Regions from separate parts of the Amedibacillus sp. YH-ame6 genome, predicted to be linked through region 1. Evidence: a T-box and tRNA genes for the amino acid it is inferred to sense, from the RefSeq annotation. Region 1 holds a T-box; the other holds one or more tRNA genes.
What was found. A T-box is a leader RNA that pairs with one kind of tRNA and senses whether it is charged. The one in region 1 lies ahead of metG (methionine--tRNA ligase), so its partner is inferred to be a tRNA-Met.
Positions count from the first base shown of each region.

Region 1 (11,123 bases):
TGTCTAAATGCTTATATATATACGCAAACAGAGGGACAAAGCCTAGGTATGCGGATGTTCAAGTACAAAGTAATATCAAAAAACGGAAAGAATGCTTCAAAAGGGAAATTGATTTTAAGAGAAGTTGTTGGATTTGATATTCCATTTGTTGTGTTAATGATTTTCTTTAATGCTTTTGGAGTTGTGTTTTATTGGGGGATTAATGCAATTATTTTAATCCTAAATAACAAACAACGAACACTTGTAGATTTTATCTTTGGTACTCGTGTTGTAGGTCTTATGGAAAATGTACAAGTTACCAAGAGATCAGTTGAAGGTACACAGGTAATCACTCCAAAGAAAGTGGTTATGGAAAACTGTCGATTCGATCTTCATTTGCACTCGAACTTTAGTGTAAATGGGGAATATAATATAGAAGAAATTTTCCAGATGGCTGCGAAGAAAAACTTAAAAACTATTTCAATTACAGATCTTGACTGTGCAAAACAAAACAGCATTGCGATGCGTATGAGTAAACTGTACCATGTAAACTATGTTCCAGGTATTGAGATTAACTGTGATTTACATGGATACCGTATTCGTGTATTAGCATATTTTATCCAATACAATAATGAATTATTCGCAACTATTGAAAATGAAAGCTTAGTAAATGAAAAGAATGCAAGTATCGAACGTGTGCGTAAATTTGAAAAACTACTAGGTCAACGGATTGATATTAATCGCTTATTAAAAAACAATCGTTTCCAAAAGATTCCTGGAGAACTTATCGCAAAACATGTATTAACTCGTTCAGAGTATGAAGATTGTCCACTTTTACAACCATATCTTATGGGAAGTAAAAAAGAGCAAGCGGTACGCAATTTGGTGAAGGATTTCTTTGCCTATGGAAAACCTTGTTATGTAGCAGTAAAATATCCATTGTTGGAGGATGTGTTAGATGTTATCCATTTAACAGAGGGTGTGGCAGTACTTGCATATCCAGGAAAACTATTAACAAATGGAGAACAGTTAATGAATGAAGCAATTGGTATGGGCATCGAAGGTATTGAAGTATTCCATCCAGCTCATAGCAAAAAAGAAATGGCAGACTTGTTGCAATATGCAATGAAACATAAACTATTTATTACTGGTGGTAGTGGATTCTACAATCAAGATGGCGGCGTTCAAATGGGAGAATTTCATTGCCCTAAAGATGCGCAACGAGTAATAGAAGAATTTATAGAAGCCAAAGCATAGGATGATGAAATATTCATCCTTTTATTTATCTAATAACGATGTTTGACATTCATCGAATATATGATATTATATAGGTATCTAACATTGGAGGTAGATGAGTATGAAACAGGGATATCGTATTATATTTAAACAAAAATTATTCATGCGAAGTATTTGTGCGAACTTAATCAATCGCTTTGGAGATTCTGTGGACGCAATTGCGTTTAGTTGGCTCGTCTATGCAATTACAAACTCTGCAGCATGGTCTGCTATTGTGCTTGGTGTTAACTTATTGCCAAACATTGTTGTACAACCAATTGCTGGTGCCATTGTAGAACGCCTATCTAAGAAAAGAGTAATTGTTGTTTGTGATATTGCACGAGGAATTATGACTGCGTTCATTCTGATACTTTACCTGGGAAATAACTTATCTCCATGGGTATTACTTGGAATCACGTTTATAAATAATACATTTGAATCCTTCCGTAGTCCTGCGAGTACTTGTTTTGTACCTATGATATTGAAAGAAGAACATTATGAATTCGGATTATCATTTAATCAATCTAGCTCTCGTGTTTGTGAACTTGTGGGAATTGGGCTAGCTGGTGTGATCATTGCGGCTTTTGGTATTCAAGGAGCTATCATTATCGATATGTTAACGTTCCTCTTATGTGCCGCTATCATTGCGAGCATTCCTGTAAAAGAAGAACTACAAAGAACAGCGAATACGGTTCTTAATAGTATAAAGGTATGTATTTCAGATTTGAAAGATGGTCTAAAGTATCTTATAAAATCAAAAATCGTTTTTATGATTAGTATTATTGCGTGTATCATCAATATGGCGCTTGTGCCTATTAACTCCTTTCAAGCACCATATATTAGTGGTACATTAAATGCTCCTGTCTATGTCTTATCTATGATGTCGATGGGAATGAGCATTGGGATTGCAGTTGGGGCATTCTTATATCCTTACATTCATAAGGCTATTAGCAATCGTATGATATTATTGGGAGGGGGAGTTGCGATTGGAAATTATTATGTAGGACTTTCAGGGATTGCGTTGATGGATAGTTTAATTTTAGTAATGACTTCAATTGTTGTGATCAATTTAATCTTTGGAGTTTTTATAGGTGCAATGATTGCGATGAATGGTGTTGTTTTTATGGAATATGTGGAAAAGACATATCTTGCGAGAGTAAGTGCTATCTATGGAGCACTGGCAATGTTAGGAATGCCAATACTTTCTTTCATAATGAGTGGAATAAGCAATTATGTGGATGTATCTACAATATTTACGATATTCGGTATATTTACAATTCTAATCTTTATTGGTATGATGTTCGTGAAGTCTATTAAAGACATATAGTGAGGTAAGTATAATGACAGAGTATAGTATGCAGACTCAAATCATATATGAGTGTGTGAGTTATATAGAACAATTTATAAATCCTGGAGAAAACTTTCATGGACTTGAACGCTATTGTATCAACGATCAAGAAAAAATGACAATCCAACAGTTACGAGAGGTTTGTAAGTGTATAGGGGAAATCTTCATGAAGAAATATGCAGAACAAGTATTTCTGTTTACCTATATTAATCCAGAAAAATGTATATCTCCAGTAAAGGCACTCTTATTTGGTCAGCTGGATTTTTTAGGTACGGACTATAAGAAACAACTACAAGATTTACAAGCATACTATCTAGCATCACCACAACGTGTATTAGATGAAATTATTGAAAGTGAAAAAGGGCAACCTGTTGAAGAAAACATGGATATGTCTCAATATATGCAAGCAATGAATGAATTGTTGATAAGTGATGAAACAAAATGGAAATTATATTCCTTACAAAATGAAATACCTCAAATCTTTATACTTCTAAAAGATATGGTAGAATCAAGTGTTTCAATCCTAGAAGAACATCAAGATATTTATGATAGATTTTTAGTTTTGTATAGAGAAGAACTAAAGCAAGCTGATGAAAAAGGATTTTTTGAAACCCTGACGCAAGCGATTGGTTACTATACAAATAATGAGAATATTTATATGATTCCTTCTGTAGCAGCGTGTAAAACCATCAGCTTTGTAGATCGAAAAGAAGGAAAAGAATGTGTACTATATGGAATAGGCACCTATCGTAGAATTTGTGCTGATGCAAATATTAGTGATGAAGATATTTGTAGTACGTTGAAACTGGTTAGTGATAAAAGCAAGTTTGATATTTTACGTTTTATCGCACAAGATAAAGCATATGGAGCACAGATTGCACAAGAGTTGAAACTATCAACTCCAACGATTTCATATCATATGCAAGCACTCTTATGTGCACAACTTGTAACTTATGAAAAAAGTAACAACAAACTCTATTATGATTTAAATAGGGATTATCTAAGAACTTTCCTACAACAAGTAAAGGAACGTTTATTAAACGAATAAGCACAAGAAATCCATATTTATCTTGTGTTCTTCATAAGAATTCTATATAATACTGTTAAAGGTAAAGATAGGAAGAGTATTTCTAAAACATTGCGTAGAGAGTGGATATTTGGTGAAAGTCCAACATTGTGATAGAGAGAACATGGGCCTAGAACTGTTTTTCTGAATAATTAAGAAAGAACGTATATCGGCGTTAACGATTAGAGGTATGCTTGCATACGAATAAAGGTGGTAACGCGAACTTTCGTCCTTTGGCGGAAGTTTTTTTATATCTAATAAGGAGGTAATGATTATGTGTAATGAATGTAAAAAAGGGAAGTATTATATCACAACAGCAATCGCTTATACGTCAGGTAGACCGCATATTGGGAATACATACGAAATTGTTTTGACGGATGCAATTGCAAGATACAAACGTCAACAAGGGTATGATGTGTTCTTTCAAACAGGAACAGATGAACATGGACAAAAAATTGAAGAGAAAGCAAAAGAAGCTGGCATCACACCAAAGGAATTTGTGGATGGTGTCGCAAAAATTGTAAAAGATAACTTCGATATGATGAATACATCGTATGATTATTTTGTACGTACGACAGATGATTATCATGAACTACAAGTTCAAAAAATCTTTAAGAAGCTTTATGAACAAGGAGATATTTATAAGAGTAAATATGAAGGAATGTATTGTACTCCATGTGAATCTTTTTGGACGGAGAGCCAACTTGTGGATGGAAAGTGTCCCGATTGTGGAGGAGAAGTTCATAAGGCAACAGAGGAAGCGTACTTTTTCAACTTACAAAAATATGCAGATAAATTGATTCAACATATTGAAGAACATCCTGAATTTATTCAGCCAGAATCTCGTAAGAATGAAATGATCAATAACTTCTTGAAACCAGGATTACAAGATTTATGTGTTTCTAGAACATCTTTTAAATGGGGAATCCCTGTAGATTTTGATCCTGATCATGTAGTCTATGTTTGGATTGATGCATTAAGCAATTATATTACATCTCTTGGTTTTGATGTGGATGGTAATCATGGAGAGAACTATAAGAAGTTCTGGCCAGCGGATGTGCATATCATAGGAAAAGATATCTTACGCTTTCATACTATCTATTGGCCAATTATGTTAATGGCATTAAATGAACCACTTCCAAAACAAGTATTCGGTCATCCATGGCTATTAGTTGGAGATGGAAAAATGTCAAAATCCAAAGGAAATGCCATTTATGCCGATGAACTTGTAAAATACTTCGGAGTAGATGCTGTTCGTTACTTTGTATTGCATGAAATGCCATTTGCACAAGATGGTACTATTACATGGGATCTATTAGTAGAACGTATCAATTCAGATTTAGCAAATGTTCTTGGTAACTTAGTAAATCGTACAATCTCTATGCAGAATAAATACTTCAATGGAGTTATTTCCAATCCAATGGAAGGTGATCCATTAGATGCAGAATTGATTGAACTTGCGATTGCGACAGTACACAATGTAGAAGAAAAGATGGATGGACTTCACGTTGGAGAAGCTATTGATGAAATCTTCACATTATTAAAACGTTGTAATAAGTATATCGACGAAACGACTCCTTGGGCACTTGGAAAAGATGAGGCACAAAAAGATCGTTTAGCAACTGTACTATATAATCTGTTAGAAAGCATTCGTTTTGCGGCAGTCTTGTTGCATAGCTTCATGCCAGAAACATCAGAGAAGATTCTAGAACAATTAAGTACTTCTAGAGATAGTGTGGATTCTTTAAAAGAGTTTGGACAATTAGAATGTGGTCATACCGTTGAGGCAAAACCAAGTATTCTATTTGCTCGTATTGATCCAAAAGAATTTATGGACACATTAGAAGCTGATCATAAACAAGCTGAAACTAGTGCGAAACCTGAAAAGAAGGCACCTAGCAAAGAGGAAATCACAATCGAAGACTTTACAAAAGTAGAGTTGAAAGTTGGGACAATCTTATCCGCAGAAAAGCATCCTAAAGCAGATCGCTTGTTAGTGGAAAAAATTGATCTAGGTGATGAAGTACGTCAGATTGTAAGTGGGATTGCGGGAACTTTTACTGCTGATGAAGTTGTTGGTAAGAAAGTAATTGTTGTCACAAATTTGAAACCAGTTAACTTACGTGGGGTAGAGAGTCAAGGAATGATTCTTTGCGCGAGTACAAAAGAAGACTTGGATATTGTTACGATTTTAAAAGATCTTCCAAATGGAACAAAAGTTAGTTAAGTAAAAATGCAGAATTTTCTGCATTTTTTTTACTCTCTTTAGGCATAATTCCTGTGATTAAAAATTCGAGTTGAATATTAATGTTGACACATCTTGAATAATAGTGTACTGTATTAGTGTAAGTAGTACACTAATACAGTTGGAGGCGATACTATGTTTGTTGTTGATACGCACAGCAAGCTTCCCATTTTTGAACAACTTAAGAAACAAATTTTGGAGTTCATATCCATCGGAATTTTATCCGCTAATGATCAATTACCAAGTGTACGATCTTTAGCAACACAGATAGGTGTAAATCCCAACACAGTTTCAAAAGCATATCAAGAATTGGAAGAACAAGGTTATATCTATACAGAAAAAGGCAAGGGATGTTTTGTTAGTGATAACGAAACAGGCCAATTGATTAAGGCGCAAAAACTCCTTGATTTTCAAACTTCTGTAAAAGAAATGAAACAGCATCATATTCAAAAAGAAGAATTACTAAATGTAATTCAAGATGTTTATAAGGAGGGGATAGAGAATGATTAAGGTACGTTCATTAACAAAGAATTTTGCAGAATCAGTCGTACTTTCAGATGTAAACTTAGAAATAAAAGAAGGAAGTATCTATGGCTTGATTGGTCCAAATGGTGCAGGCAAATCTACTCTTTTAAAGATTATGGCAGGAATCATTAAACCAGAGATTGGAAATGTTTTGATTGATAATGAGGTTGTCTTTGATAATCCAGAGGCTAAGAAAGAGATTATGTTATTAAGCGATGATCCATTCTTCTTCATGAATGCGACCATAAAGGATATGAAAGACTTTTATCAAGCTTGGTATCCTTCCTTTGATGAGGACGCTTATAATCGCTATATTCAAACATTTCGTCTGAATGAAAAAAAGCAGATGAAGAATTTTTCCAAGGGAATGAAGCGTCAAGCATTCATTGCGATTGCATTAGCAATTCGTCCTAAGTATTTATATCTAGATGAAGCATTTGATGGGTTGGATCCAATGATGCGTTTAATCTTCAAACGCGCAGTTGCGGAGCTTTTGGAAGATTCCAATATTACGATTATCATATCTTCCCATAACTTACGTGAACTAGAAGATATCTGTGATACCTTCGGTATATTAGAAAATGGGCAAATTAATACTTCTGGATATATTGATGAAGCAAAAGATAATCTGCATAAGATTCAACTTGCGTTTAAAGAAGAAGTGAAAAAAGAAGATTTTTCAGAATTGGATTTATTATCCATTCAGATACAATCACGTGTTGTAAATATTGTGGTGCGTGGAAATATAGAAAAAATAAGCAATTATCTAGATTCTATGCATCCACTTATGAAAGAGGTTCTAGATGTAAACTTAGAAGAGTTATTCTTATATGAAATGAAAGAAAAGGGGTATGGCGAATATGACGAATGAAATTAAGCGTTATGTAACGTATTTTGCGAAGAGCAATCTTAGAGTCTTCATTCTTGAAATGATTATCATGTTTATCCTTATTCCATTTGTTGTATATAACGAAGCGAATTCTTTGAGGGATTTGAGTCATGGAAGAGAATACTTTACTACAATTGCATCTATGTCGATTTTCATTATGTTTGTACTTTCCATAGGGACTCCGCTTTATATCTTTCGTTACTTGCACAGGAAACAAAGTTGCGACTTATACTTTTCCTTGCCAATTAAAAGAAGCCATCAATTTATAGTACATTATATACTTGGTGCAGTATTGGCACTTATTCCCTTGTATATCAATGGATTTGTGGCAACATTTATTGTATGTATAGGAAATCCTAACTTAATTATTTCTGCATTAGGTTTCTTTGGTACATTAACAATTTCGTTTTTAGTCCTATATTCATTCTTTACCTTTTTAGTTCTAAAATGTAATAATTTATTAGACTCTATTATTATTTCAGGAGCTTATGTTGTCTTGCCAATTTTTATGATTATGTCCCTAGGGATATATTTAAGTTCTAACTTCTTACAAGTATTCGTAAGCTATATTAATATCGCTAATGAACTAGTTTTTGCTGAAAAAATTATCACCTTTGTATTATATCCTTTTTTGGCACTCTCTTATTGTATAGAAGGTAATAATTATTTATTATCTATTACGACAATAGAAATAATTATGTATTCTATATTATGGACATTGATAGGTGTGTTTGTTTTCTATATTGCTAGAAAGGCATACATTGCACGTAGAGAAGAAGATGCAGAACAACGATCAACGGCATTATGTACGTATCCATTTGTGATTATGGCATCAACGATTTCTTTTGTATTACTCGCGTTTGCCTTAGATGTATCCATAGTTGCGCCTACGATTATCATATTTATTCTATATATCATTATGATATTCTTTGCGAATCGTAAAATCAAATTACGCTTAAAAGATATCTTATTCTTTGGCTGTATTTGTATATTCATCTTTGGTTTTAGCTTTATGTTTCAACAAACGAAGGCGTTTGGTTTGGTAAAAGAAGTTCCATCTATTGGAAATGTCACTTCCGCGGGAATGGAAATTAATGATTATTCTGAAGAATCCAATGGAGATTTTTATGATTTTAAAGTGACATCTCAAAAAGACATGCCTGAATTTTTGGATTTACATGAAAGACTATTGAATGATAGTAATAGGGAAGAGGGAAATGAATACTTATTTATACGCATTGAGTATAATTTGAAAGATGGAAGAGAAATCTATCGAAATTACAGTATGGATAAAACCGAATTAAAAAATTTATTGAATACCATTGAAGAAATAAAGAAATAGTATCGATATTTTGACTTCAAATTATGATAAATTCCTCTTGCGTAATTTTATAAGTGTTGTTATAATGATATAGCACTTACTTTAAACCCACCTGAGGTTTAAGGCGGAAGGAGAATACTTATGAAAAAAGGAATACATCCAGAATACAACCGTATCATTGTAAAATGTACAACTTGCGGAGCTGAATTTGAAACAGGATCTATTGCAAAAGAATTACGTGTAGATACTTGTTCAAACTGCCACCCATTCTTCACTGGTCGTCAGAGATTTGCTGCTGCACAGGGACGTATCGAGAAGTTTAACGCAAAATACGGAATGAAATAAGAAAAATTTACAGGAAATGGAAGATCGATAAGGTCTTCTTTTTTTCTTTTCATTTAACTTCAAATATAGGGTTAAATCCGTTATAATAGATAACGATGAATATGAGGTGAAGAAGATGTACCAACAGTATAAAGAAGGATGGTTAGAAGTAATCTCTGGTTGTATGTTTGCAGGGAAAACGGAAGAGTTAATTCGTAGAATTAAAGTGTTGGAATATGCACATAAAAAAATTGCAGTATTCAAACCAAAGATTGATAATCGTTATGATGAAAGTTGTGTTGTTTCCCATTGTGGAAGTATTGTAGATAGCTTTTCCATTACAAAAGCAAAAGAGATCTTTGATTATATCGATGATAGTTATGATGTTATTGCGATTGATGAAGTGCAATTCTTTGATGATGAAGTAGTGGATATTTGTGATTATTACGCTGATAAAGGAAAGCGCGTTATGGTAGCTGGTTTGGACATGGATTTTCGTGGAGAACCATTTAGTGTTATGCCGAAGTTATTTACACACGCTGAGTTTGTCACGAAACTGACTGCAGTTTGTATGAAGTGTGGAGCACCTGCAACTCGTTCACAACGTTTGATTGATGGAGCTCCAGCCAATTATAATGATCCTATTATATTAGTAGGCGCTAGTGAACAATATGAGGCAAGATGTCGTCATTGTCATGAAGTACCAGGAAAAGTTAAGATAAAAAAATAGAGTCCGTAATGGGCTCTATTTATATGATTGAAAGTCTTTGATAAATGTTTCTGCGCCACTTTCTGTAAGTGGGTGAATAAGTGATTTCATATATAAATCATATGGAATCGCAGCATAATCAATATGTAAGTTTGCCAATTGCTCTAAGTGGTGAAGGTGCTTAATAGAAGCCCCTACAAGCTTTGTCTTATATCCTTTCGCAACAATTAAATCTTGAATATCTGCGATTATGGATAAAGCATCCACACCAATTTCTTCATTTCTACCGATAAAGAAAAAGATATAATCACACCCTGCATTGATTGCGGCAAGTGCCTGAGACATATTAAATACGAGTGTTAATGCAGTAGATACACCTTGTTTAGACAATGTGTTTGTTAAACGCAAACCATCTTTTGAGAAATTGATTTTGATAACGATGTTAGGGTTTTTCGCAAGAAATGCTTGTGCTTGCGCTAACATTTCTTCATAGGTACCAATGACCTCTGCACTTAAAAAGGGTACTTCATAATGTTGAACTTTTTCGATGAAATCTTGAATCGAGATTTCTTCTTTTTTATACATACTTGTATTTGCGGTAATTCCACATGCTCCTAAAGATAAAGCATCTTCGATATGTGAAATGTTCGCATCATCAATGAGATATAACATATACATCCCTCCTAGCATAACTATACCAAAAAAGAAGAAGGGAAAGTTCTTCTACCGTGAGAGCTTTCTACCTCAATGAAGCGGTAAAATATACACACTGTTCTTTTTTTCCTTAATGATATGGAAACAGACTCATTCTTTATCCATCACTTTCTTGGCATTTGTTTATTATAATGAGTATGTAAAAGAATGAGGAGGTATTGTATGTTTCATTATTATCAACCAACAAAGTTACATTTTGGTGCAGGCATCTTAGAAGAACTAGGGAATGCTTGTAAACAGTATGGAAGTAAATGTCTTTTGGTAACGACACCAGATGAACCGCTTCAACCATTGTATAAAAGAGTAAAAGGATTATTGAGTGATGCTGGAATTGATGTTGTACATTTTGATCAAGTAGCACCAAATCCAACCGTTGAAATTGTAGAACAAGGTCGTGAGGTTTTACGTCAACACGCGTTTGATTTTGTACTTGCGTTAGGTGGAGGAAGTTCTATTGATACTGCGAAAGCAATCGCATTTACCAATGGAATTGAAAGCCTTAATTGGGATGATTTATTTGCATTTGATTCCCCATTTGGTTCTTATCCATCTTATAGTGATAAGCATTTACCACTTTTGAGTATACCAACGACATCAGGCACTGGTTCTCAAGTAACACAAGCAGCGGTAATTACGAAGGGAAAAGAAAAGTTAACATTCTTCCATAATGATAACTTTTCAAAAGAATGTTTTATTGATCCTGAATTGATGACAACTCTTCCAAGAAG
Region 1 covers NZ_JBSPEZ010000002.1:80,619-91,741, reverse strand. The annotation lists gene ACWG0P_RS02110 (RDD family protein) at 1-1,236, shown strand, start outside; gene ACWG0P_RS02105 (MFS transporter) at 1,337-2,581, shown strand; gene ACWG0P_RS02100 (ArsR/SmtB family transcription factor) at 2,595-3,650, shown strand; T-box leader at 3,706-3,905, shown strand; gene metG (methionine--tRNA ligase) at 3,943-5,895, shown strand; gene ACWG0P_RS02090 (GntR family transcriptional regulator) at 6,049-6,423, shown strand; gene ACWG0P_RS02085 (ABC transporter ATP-binding protein) at 6,416-7,309, shown strand; gene ACWG0P_RS02080 (hypothetical protein) at 7,290-8,669, shown strand; gene rpmE (50S ribosomal protein L31) at 8,790-8,993, shown strand; gene ACWG0P_RS02070 (thymidine kinase) at 9,109-9,702, shown strand; gene ACWG0P_RS02065 (transaldolase family protein) at 9,718-10,353, opposite strand; gene ACWG0P_RS02060 (iron-containing alcohol dehydrogenase) at 10,558-11,123, shown strand, end outside.

Region 2 (11,123 bases), on a different contig from region 1:
AAATTCACAACATTCAATTTTTCTGATTTTGATACACGTTTGTTATAATGTATTACTTCCTCTTCTAATTGAGTAAGTGTTAAAACTCTATTTTGGTAAATTTCTTTTAAAAATGCAAACATGGGATATCCTTTCTGTATATTATTTCTATACCTAGATGACAGTTTATATCTTCTGACAAAGAGGATAATTACATCGATTTTTTTGAAAAGTACTTTCATGAGAAGTACGGAGGTATTTCCCCTAACTTCTACACTATCAGTTTATCTTATTTTTCAATGTACTGAGTGCAATCTCAAACAATCTTACGAATGATAGTATCAACATGGTATTTTAAATTGCGTTCGCTCATAAACATCTTCATTGACATTTTTGCATAAGATTGTTTATGTACATAAATATCTAGCAATAGCCTCCGATCATTATCACTTTCGATACACTCAAGTCGATTCCCAATATGTACTATAAGTTGTTCATACAAAAACAGTTCTCTCTTTAATCCATCCTCTTTCTCCATCAATTCAATGTAATTAAACTTTCCTTTTCCCAGTTCAAAATTATATCGATTAGACTTTGCTTCGTGCATACTTCGATCTAATTCCAATAACTTATCAGATACCTCACTACGTTTCAATTTGTAATAATTCAGTGATTTTAAATCTCTTTTGAATTGTTCAACAGCTTCTTTTTTTCTTAGCATACATTTTCCTCCATATATCTCTAAGTTGCAATTTTGTCAACGCAAAAAGCATAAACTACATATGCTTAAGGAAGACAAAATTATATAAGATGATAGTTTTACCAGCAATCATCTCCCCATACTCATCTTACGGTCGAGTAATTCTTTTGTCAATCATAAAGTTGCCAAATATACAATATATGTATATTACGTTGCATTCCTGCAACATGCATGCTAAAATAATAGTAAATAAGGAGGGTGTACATGAGTGATGTTAATTTTGGAAAACTCTTCAATGAACTTTGTGATTCATCAGGTAAAACGAATGCAGATATTGCTAGAGGTTTAGGCGTAGATAAAGCCACAGTCGGAAGATGGCGTTCAGGTGAACGTATGCCAAAACTCTCTGCTTTACCTGATATAGCTGATTACTTTAATGTTGATATTCACATGTTTTCAAAAAGTAAATCATCGGAAAATCCCTCTTATACATTTGATAATGCACAAGATGCAGCCTTATTCATATTGAAGAATCCTGTCATGATGAATTATGGAGGTTATAGCATCGATCGAATGAGTGATGAGGAATTGTTAGAGACTGCACAGCAAATTGCAGACTATATGGCATTTGTTGTGCATCAAAAATTGAAAGATAAATAAATTTTATTATTACATCTATCATGTCACAATATGAGATATAATAAATATATACATATTGGAGGTTCTTATGACATTAGATAAAGTATTGAATGTCTATCGACAAATGGAAAATAGGGGTGATGTGTATCAGTTTTTAAAAGACGAGAATATTGATTTGTTGTATCAAGATATGAAAGAACCTAGTAAGTTATTTATGTTTCAGATGCATGCTTTAATCCTGATTAGGAACGGACTTGAACAAGAAGAATATTATATATTACATGAGCTTGGTCATTATCTGATGCATAAAGATATTGTTGGTAGTGCCTATGGGTATGGAAGAGCTGAACTTGAGGCAAATATGTTTGCTTGCATTTATCTTCTACAAGGTAATCTACTTAATGAAAATAGTAGAAGTTCTTTACTGGCTAAAGGAGTACCGCCAAAGGACATCACGATATTTATGGATTCTTTATATCAATACGTATTAATTCATCATGAAGATGATCTTCAAAACATTAAAATGCGAAAAGCATGGAGGGAAAAATGAAAAAGTTATTAACAGCGTGTTTGTGTGCAACTATGTTGCTAGGAGTCGTTGGTTGCGGTGGTAGTGATAAAGAAGAATCTGCCAAGAAAGAATATGTTGCAGAAGCAGATATTAAAAAAGTATATTCAGCACCTGAAGATTATAAAGGAAAATATATCAAGCTAACTGGGCTAATGCTTGGTGGAGTAGAAGAAAGTGAAGATGGCTTTGCTTTCCAAATGTGGCAAGACACTGAAAATTATAAAAACAATACTGTCGTTTATTTAAAAGAAGACCCTAAATTATCAGATAAAGATTATGTTATACTAGAAGGTAAAATTCTAGGAGAATTTGAAGGTGAAAATGCATTTGGATCAGCAGTAACTGCACCTGCAATTCAAGCAGTTTCTGTAAAAAAAGGAGATTATAAATCAGTTATAGCACCAACATTAAAAGAGGTCGCTTTAGAAAATGTATCCTCTACTCAAAACGATGTTACTATCAGTATTAGCAAAGTTGAGTTTGCAAAGAATGAGACAAGAGTTTATATGAAAATTGTAAATAATTCTGGTGCTCAATTTAATTTCTATTCCTTCAACACAAACGCTATCCAAGGTACAAAACAATATGAACATGAACTTAATTTCAAAGCGGATTATCCAGAAATACAATCCGATATTCGCTCTGGAGTTACAGAAGAAGGAGTCTTAGTTTACCCAGTAATGGAACAAACTGATTTCAAAGTTATCGCAAGTGGTTCTAGTGATAATTACGATTTAGACTTCACTGATTTTGAATTCAATGTTACAGTAAAATAACATAGAGGCATTACTTCTTCATGGAGTAATGCTTTTATATTCCTCCGCCACGCTTGTAGAGCATCCTTGGATTCTCATCCTTTCCCCGCATTATACGCAAAGGACAGAAAAAAACCTGTCATTTGACAGGTTGTTTTGTAAATGGTGGTTCCACCAGGAATTGAACCAGGGACACAAGGATTTTCAGTCCTTTGCTCTACCAACTGAGCTATGGAACCATTTGGTTGCGGGGGAAGGATTTGAACCAACGACCTCCGGGTTATGAGCCCGACGAGCTACCAGACTGCTCTACCCCGCGATGTTTGAGAAATTCGATTTTTTTTAAAGAATGGCGGAGGAACTGGGATTCGAACCCAGGCGCCAGTTTCCCGACCTACCGGTTTTCAAGACCGGACCCTTCAACCACTTGGGTATTCCTCCATATTGATTCATAAATGGTGGACCCTGTAGGACTCGAACCTACGACCCACCGGTTATGAGCCGGATGCTCTAACCAACTGAGCTAAGGGTCCAACTTGCGCAAAATTGGTGGCGGGGGCGAGACTCGAACTCGCGACCTTCCGGGTATGAACCGGATGCTCTAGCCAACTAAGCTACCCAGCCGAATGTAAATTTTTTAAATAATAATGGTCGGGATGACAGGATTTGAACCTGCGACCCCTTGATCCCAAATCAAGTGCACTACCAAGCTGTGCTACATCCCGATTTATTATTTCCATGAAACTATAATATGGCGCGCCCAGTAGGAATCGAACCCGCAACCTTTTGATCCGTAGTCAAACGCTCTATCCAGTTGAGCTATGGGCGCATTTACATGCGTTGCACGTTTCATCAGTGCCTTAATATAATACCAAATAATTGTATCTTATGCAAGCCTTTTTTTCTATTTTTTTTAAATAACTTTAATCTTCTTGTTTTTGCTTTATTTCTGCCCTAAAAAGAGCCAGAGAGACAGGAACGCTACATGCGTTCCTGTGCTGTCTGTCGGTCTTTATTTGTCTTAATAACCTTCTGACGTGAGAATTCTTCTCTCTCCTTTTCTTCTAATGCATCGGTAATAAACTTAATGTTGTGTTCAAAATCAGGAATTACGATATTCTTTAAGGCATTTGCACGTTTCTGTGCTTTTCGTATAGCATTTGCCAAACGATACACACTATTCTCTACTTCAGCCAAAATAATTGTCATTTCCTTTACCTTGTAAAAACAACGATACGCATAGTCAAGCTTTGAATTTGCATGTTCTAAACCATACGTTAGTTTTAGTTCTGGTTTATCATAATGAAGTTTTGGTATTTCTACTCCCATAACACTACGATAGCTAATATGAACCCCTGTATCAATAGGAACAGCCTCAACTAAATCACTTACTACTCCTAAGGACATATTTGCCTGTTGTAAGGCATAATACGCTCTTTCATAAGTATGTGTTATTTCATCACGAAGTAATTTAACATCATCTAATAAGCTCATCATTTCGCGTGTTAAGATGTTGCGTTTACGATCCATCAACTCATATCCCATACGGGCTAAATCATTGGACTTCTTTGTCGCAATTAAATTCCCCTTTGTAGGAAACACTTGTTTGTTAGCCATACTTATTTACCTTCTAGGGATAATTCTTTGATAATTGGTCCTGTTTTTAATTGAAAGCGTTCAACTGCTTTTTCATGATCATAGTAAATATTCAACACTTCATCATCCACACGGTCCAACTCACCCTTTGGTAGTACGGATAATAAGTTCCATCCTAAATCCAATGTCTCTTCAATACTTCTATTCACATCCATACCTTGATTTAGGTAATGTTGTTCAAATAAAGATCCAAAAGACATGTATTTCTTATCGATATCACTTAATTCATCTTCCCCAATAACAGAAGCTAAACTTCTTGCGTCTTGCACTTTCGCATAAGCCGCAAACAACTGGTTGGATACATCGTTGTGATCTTTTCTTGTATACCCTTCCCCAATTCCATCTTTCATCAAACGTGATAAGGAAGGAAGAATACCAACTGGAGGATACACCCCCATTTGATTTAAATTACGATCCAATACAATCTGTCCTTCTGTAATATATCCAGTTAAGTCAGGAATTGGATGTGTAATATCATCATTGGGCATCGTTAAGATAGGAATCTGTGTAACGGAACCCTGTGCACTCTTAATAATTCCTGCTCTTTCGTACAAAGAAGCCAAGTCAGAGTACAAATATCCTGGATATCCTTTACGTCCTGGAATCTCTCCCTTACTACTAGAGAACTCACGAAGAGCCTCACAATAGGAAGTAATATCGGTTAAAATAACCAATACGTGCATATCATGTTCATATGCTAGATATTCTGCTGCAGTAAGTGCACAACGTGGTGTTAATGTACGTTCGATAATTGGGTCATTGGAAAGATTTACAAACATCACAACCTTTTCCATAACACCTGCTTCTTCAAAAGAACGCTTGAAGTAATCCGCAACGTCATTTTTAACACCCATAGCCGCAAATACAATACAGAAGTTCTTACCATCTCCATCAGAGATTTTTGCTTGTTTTACAAGTTGTACAGCCAATTCGTTATGAGGCATCCCACTACCAGAGAAAATTGGAAGTTTCTGTCCACGAATCAACGTAGTTAAGGCATCAATACTAGATACCCCAGTATTGATATAGTTTCTTGGATATACACGAGAAACAGGATTCAATGGTTGCCCATTGATATCCGCACTCTTTTCTGCATAAATTTGTCCCAATCCATCGATTGGTTTTCCGCTACCATTAAAGGTACGTCCTAACAATTCTTTGGATAAAGGAAGTTCCATTGGTTTCCCAGTGAATTTTGTTTTCGTATTTTTTAATGAAATACCATTGGTACCTTCAAACACCTGAATGGCAGCTTTATTTCCTTCAAGCTGTACAACTCTACCTAAGCGAGTTGTCCCATCACCGCATTTGATTTCCACCATTTCTTCATAGCTAGCGTTTTCGACGTTATCAAGAAATACTAGAGGTCCATTGATTTCACTCAATCCTAAATATTGAAGACTCATATGTCTACCTCCTTATTCTATCCTGTTAACGGCTTCATCAATTATTGCATAATACGTATCTAGTATTTCTACATGATCGTTTGGCACATCATATTTCATCTTAGTAATTTTATCGAACAATCCCAATTGACTTACTTGGCTCAAAGGTTTCCCCTGTGCCACTAATTCTTTACAACGTTTGTATAGATATAAGATAACATCCATCATCTTCAGTTGTTTATCAAGTGGAACATACGTATCTTCCGCATGGAAAGCATTTTGTTGAAGATATCCAACACGAATGACTTTACTCACTTCAATGACCAATTTTTGATCTTCAGGAAGTACATCACTACCAATCAGTTTTACAATCTCCATTAATTTTGCTTCTTCTGCTAAAAGACTCATAATTTCTTGACGATTACGAAGGAATCGCATATCGACATTCTTGTTGTACCATTTTGTTAAATCCGTAACATATTCTGAATAACTCTCTGTCCAGTTAATCGCGAAGTAATGTCTTGCATACGCAAGAGATTTATCCAACGCCCAAAAACAACGTACGAAACGTTTTGTGTTTTGTGTTACTGGTTCGGAGAAGTCAGATCCCTGTGGCGATACCGCCCCAATGATCGTTACAGATCCAATTTGATCATTTAATGTTTTCATATATCCCGCACGTTCATAGAACTGTGAAATACGAGAAGGCAAATATGCTGGGAACCCTTCTTCCGCTGGCATTTCTTCTAGTCGTCCACTAATTTCACGAAGTGCTTCTGCCCAACGTGAAGTAGAGTCCGCCATAATAGCTACGTTATATCCCATATCACGATAATATTCCGCAAGTGTAAGCCCAGTATAGATACTAGCTTCACGTGCCGCAACTGGCATATTTGAGGTATTGGCAATCAATACCGTACGATCTGTTAAAGGACGATTAGATTTCGGGTCAATCAGTTCTGAAAATTCTTCAAGAACTTGTGTCATCTCATTCCCACGTTCACCACAACCTACGTATACGATAATATCCGCATCACACCATTTCGCTAACTGGTGCTGTGTCATTGTTTTTCCAGTACCAAATCCTCCTGGAATTGCGGCAGTACCTCCCTTTGCGATTGGAAATAGTGTATCGAAGATACGCTGTCCAGTAATCAAAGGTACACTAATTGGTAAACGTTGTGCAACTGGACGTGCCTGTTTGATTGGCCACTTTTGTGTTAGCGTCAATTCATGCACTTCCTCATTGGCATCTTTTACTTTTATAATGCATTGGTTGATATTGTATGTTCCATCTTTTACAACTTCCACTACAACACCTGTTAGCGTTGGTGGAATCATACAACGATGTTCAATCAAATCTGTTTCTGGAAGTGTCGCAAAGATCTGCCCTGGAATCACTTCATCCCCAAGGGATACTTTAACACTCACATTCCATAATACTTCTTCATCTAAAGGCGCAACATCACTTCCGGTCGCAATAAATGCTCCAGAGTGTTTTGCAATTTCTTTTAATGGACGTTCAATTCCATCAAATATATTTCTTAATATTCCTGGCCCTAATGTTACAGAAATCGGTTTCCCTGTAGGTTCTACAGGTTCTCCTGGTTTCAATCCTGTCGTAGATTCATATACCTGAATGGTAGTTGCCTCTTTACTAATGGAAATTACTTCCCCCATCAGTCTTTGTTTTCCAACGAACACTTTCTCTAACATCGAAAAGTCTACTGCATGTTTGACTTTCACAACCGGACCATTAATGGAATAGATTACATTTTCACTCACATTATCACCTCTTGTCATGTGTTCTTATAGAACCACATGCTTTGTTGTTATTTAATAAATAATCCGGAGTTCGTATAGAACCACTCGCTTTGTTCATCGATACCAGTATCAAATGTCTCATCCACAACGATGCCTTTTTCCATACATTCCATACGTAAGCCACCAATGGTGATGGTAGGATCTACTTCCCCACTACATTTTCCATATGCCTTACAAATGTCACTTAGAAATTTTTCATCCGTTTTGGATACATAGAAGACAACTTCTCCATAGCCTTTATCAGCCAAATCTTTTGTCTTTTTGATCAGATAGTCTTTGTATTTTTCATTCTGCGTAAATGCTTTTACTTTCGCAACTGCCTCTTCAAATACTTGATCGGCTAACTCACGGCGTTTTGCCATGAGTAGTCGATTGGTCTCTTCATGAAGTTTGCTTAAAGCAATCGCATGATCACTTAGCATTTCTTTCAACAGTTGTTCACGTTCCATACCCGCTTCATGTTGTGCTTCACTTTCCATTCCTTGAATAGAACGTTCACGCACTTCTTCAATTTCATTTTCTATCTGTTTGATTTCGATGTTGCTAACCCGGTCAATTTCATCCTTAAAATAATCTTCAAGTTTTATTTTTTCATCTAGCATCGCAAACACCTCATAGTTTCACGCCAATTGCTTCAGATACATAACGGTCAATGGTTTCTCCTATTTTAGCAGAACCATGACGATCTGGTATCTCTACAATCAGTGGCTTTTTCTGTTTTAGTTTTAATTCTGAGATAACATCTGGACAAGTTTCAATCAACTTTGTAGTAATCAAAACAATGCCAACATCTTCCATATGCATAGCCTTTTCGAGTGCTTCTAGTACTTCGTGGCGTTCATGAACGACCACCCCTTCAATACCCGCAAGACGCATCCCCATTTTTGTATCAATGTTATCACTCAGCAGGAAAAATTTCATAAGAAATCTCCTTTCTTTCTTTTTATAATTTCATCAATACGATAATAATAGAAATCAATAGACCATAGATAGCAACACCTTCACCCATGGCAACGAAAATCATAGACTTACCAAAGTTTTTCTCATTTTCAGAGAATGCACCAATTGCTGCAGGAGCAGCAGCCGCAACGGCAATACCTGCACCCAAAGCTGATAAGCCAGTAGCTAAAGCCGCAGCGATATAACCAAGACCAGCACCTAATGAAATTTCAGTTCCAACATCACTTGCCGCATATGCTTTTTGAGCAGTAAACAATACAGTTCCTAATACAATCGCAAAGAAGAAACAAACATGTGTAATCATACGACGTTTCGCAACACTTACGCTCTTCTTTCCTCTAAAGACATTCACTAATGGTAATGAAATTAATACAATAAGCACCATTGGCAATAATATTTCAAATACGTTTAACATAAATTTCCTCCTCAATCTTTCATTGCACTAAAGGCAATTCCTCTTCCCTCGAAATAGCGAGAGAACATTTCATAGAATTCAAGACGCAATACCTGAATTCCTACAATCAAACCTTCCAAACACATAACAAATATATTTCCAAAGATGGCTACTATAATACCGGCATTGCCTGCCATACTCATCAACAGAGTAACTGCCATCATCATTCCTGCATGGGACAATACAAAGCCTCCAACACGCAAATAAGAAATAGAATTGGTAATGTAAGAAAGACAAATTTCAAATAATTCAAAGAAACTTTCGGTAAAGTATGCTCCAAATCCATTTGGGAACATCTCTCCATGTGCCATTTTATGAATCAATCCTTCTTTTAAGAAGATCAATAAAAGTGGCAATAGAATAAGCACAATTAGATAGATTGGATTGGACAATGTCGCAATTCCAAAGGCAACTTGTACGCCTCCACCAATCACTAGAGATGCATAGAATACAAATCCTGCAACTCCATTGTGTGAAAACCACATTTCTCCAATATGCCCATTCTTTTTCTGTAAATAAATATTCATACACATACTGATTAACATAAGACAAGCACCAAGACAAATGGATAATATCAATAAGATTGGAATAAACTCACTTGTCATAATTTCAATCGGTTTCTCATGCATACCAAATACAGTTTGATATAATGGATTTAATAATGTTTCATTTCCAAATACAGAACCAAATATTGTCCCAAAGATACAAGACATAATACCGATTCGCATTCCAATTTCTCCAAGTTTCATATGTTTCCACTTATAGAATAAATACCCTATAAGAATGAGCACCGCTCCTTGACCCAAATCTCCAAACATAATTCCAAATAATAAGGAATACGTAAATGCTACAAAGGGAGTAGGATCAAACGCTTCGTACTCAGGAACACCATACATTTCTACAAACATCGAGAAGGGCCTGGCAAACCACCCATTCTTGATTTTTGTTGGAGGCGAAAGACGCTTGTCACTATGGGCAGGTCGTACTTCGATATCCACCTCCTTCAAATCAAAGAATGTTTCCTTCAATTTCATCACATCTTCTTCAGCCACAAAACCAGTAATAGAGAATCGTTCTCCAAGTCCTACTACATATTTTCTAGCTTCAAAGGTGTGGTTTATAAATTCCAGTTCCGCTTTGATATCTGTAAAATTGTCAAAGCATTCTTGTTTTAATTGTTCAATTACTTCATTTACATGTTGAAGCTGTTTGTAGTCGTTATCAATTTCTTCTTGTAGATTATCTTTGGCAGAGCCTGGAGTTCCATGAACGAATTCTGGAATACGGATTCTTTCAAAGTATAGTGAAGAGAAGATATTATCCACATCGCCCTCATATTTTGAAGTCGTGATGTATAAGCACCAGCTGTACGTATCATCACTGTTAAAAGATTTAAATACAAATGGACGATTGCGATAGTATTGTAGTTTTTCTACACTATCTAAAGGTAAACGTCCAAAACGAATTTTAATATATTTGCATTCAAACAAATCATCTAAATTCAAATCAATACTTTCTATATTTTGCACTTGTGTAAGTGCATCCTTGTTTTCCTGAATGACTGTTTCTAATTCTTTACGAACTTCAGCCCCCTGTAAATATCGATCATGTATCTTATCGATATAGGCTTTTATAGCATTCAAGTCATAATCACGGTTTCTAACATCTTTGGCTGGCACATCCAAATTCATATCATTTGCGACTTCACTAAAATGGCTTAAAACTTCTGTAATTGGATTTTCATCATTCATTGTTGTTAAACCATGCACACTGTCTACAAACTTACTGGCAGGTTCTGGATGAAAACAATCCAAAGCAACGAAACGCAATAATACATCATCAAGATATTCGTTGTCCCCAGTGATGTTAATCAATTTCATTTTTGAAATTGCCATGAACATTCTCCTTTCTAAACTAGTAAATCAGTTCTTTTTGAATATCTTCTGCCGCAACCTGATAACGTACACCTTCTATAATATTGATGATGTTTTCAAGTTCTTGTTCCAGCAGTGTCACATAGCTATTGAAAACCAATGGCGCTGACTGTGAATAACAGAAGTTATTTTTTGCTATTGAGAACATGATTTTATTTGTATAATGTTCGATATATTCATCTTCTTTAAGGGAAGTTTCGATATGGTACTTTCCATGTTGTAAACGTTTCAGTACCTCTTCCGCACTCTTTTGTGCTATCAATTCT
Region 2 covers NZ_JBSPEZ010000019.1:38,741-49,863, reverse strand. The annotation lists gene ACWG0P_RS12080 (hypothetical protein) at 1-122, opposite strand, end outside; gene ACWG0P_RS12075 (hypothetical protein) at 296-700, opposite strand; gene ACWG0P_RS12070 (helix-turn-helix domain-containing protein) at 944-1,339, shown strand; gene ACWG0P_RS12065 (ImmA/IrrE family metallo-endopeptidase) at 1,407-1,868, shown strand; gene ACWG0P_RS12060 (hypothetical protein) at 1,865-2,665, shown strand; tRNA gene ACWG0P_RS12055 (tRNA-Phe) at 2,808-2,883, opposite strand; tRNA gene ACWG0P_RS12050 (tRNA-Met) at 2,887-2,963, opposite strand; tRNA gene ACWG0P_RS12045 (tRNA-Ser) at 2,995-3,085, opposite strand; tRNA gene ACWG0P_RS12040 (tRNA-Ile) at 3,101-3,177, opposite strand; tRNA gene ACWG0P_RS12035 (tRNA-Met) at 3,192-3,268, opposite strand; tRNA gene ACWG0P_RS12030 (tRNA-Pro) at 3,293-3,369, opposite strand; tRNA gene ACWG0P_RS12025 (tRNA-Arg) at 3,397-3,473, opposite strand; gene ACWG0P_RS12020 (V-type ATP synthase subunit D) at 3,626-4,261, opposite strand; gene ACWG0P_RS12015 (V-type ATP synthase subunit B) at 4,264-5,706, opposite strand; gene ACWG0P_RS12010 (V-type ATP synthase subunit A) at 5,719-7,470, opposite strand; gene ACWG0P_RS12005 (V-type ATP synthase subunit E) at 7,518-8,111, opposite strand; gene ACWG0P_RS12000 (V-type ATP synthase subunit F) at 8,122-8,430, opposite strand; gene ACWG0P_RS11995 (ATP synthase subunit C) at 8,453-8,884, opposite strand; gene ACWG0P_RS11990 (V-type ATP synthase subunit I) at 8,896-10,818, opposite strand; gene ACWG0P_RS11985 (V0D/AC39 family V-type ATPase subunit) at 10,838-11,123, opposite strand, start outside.
Region 2: it encodes a tRNA-Met, which carries the amino acid that the T-box ahead of metG (methionine--tRNA ligase) is inferred to sense. The anticodon was not compared.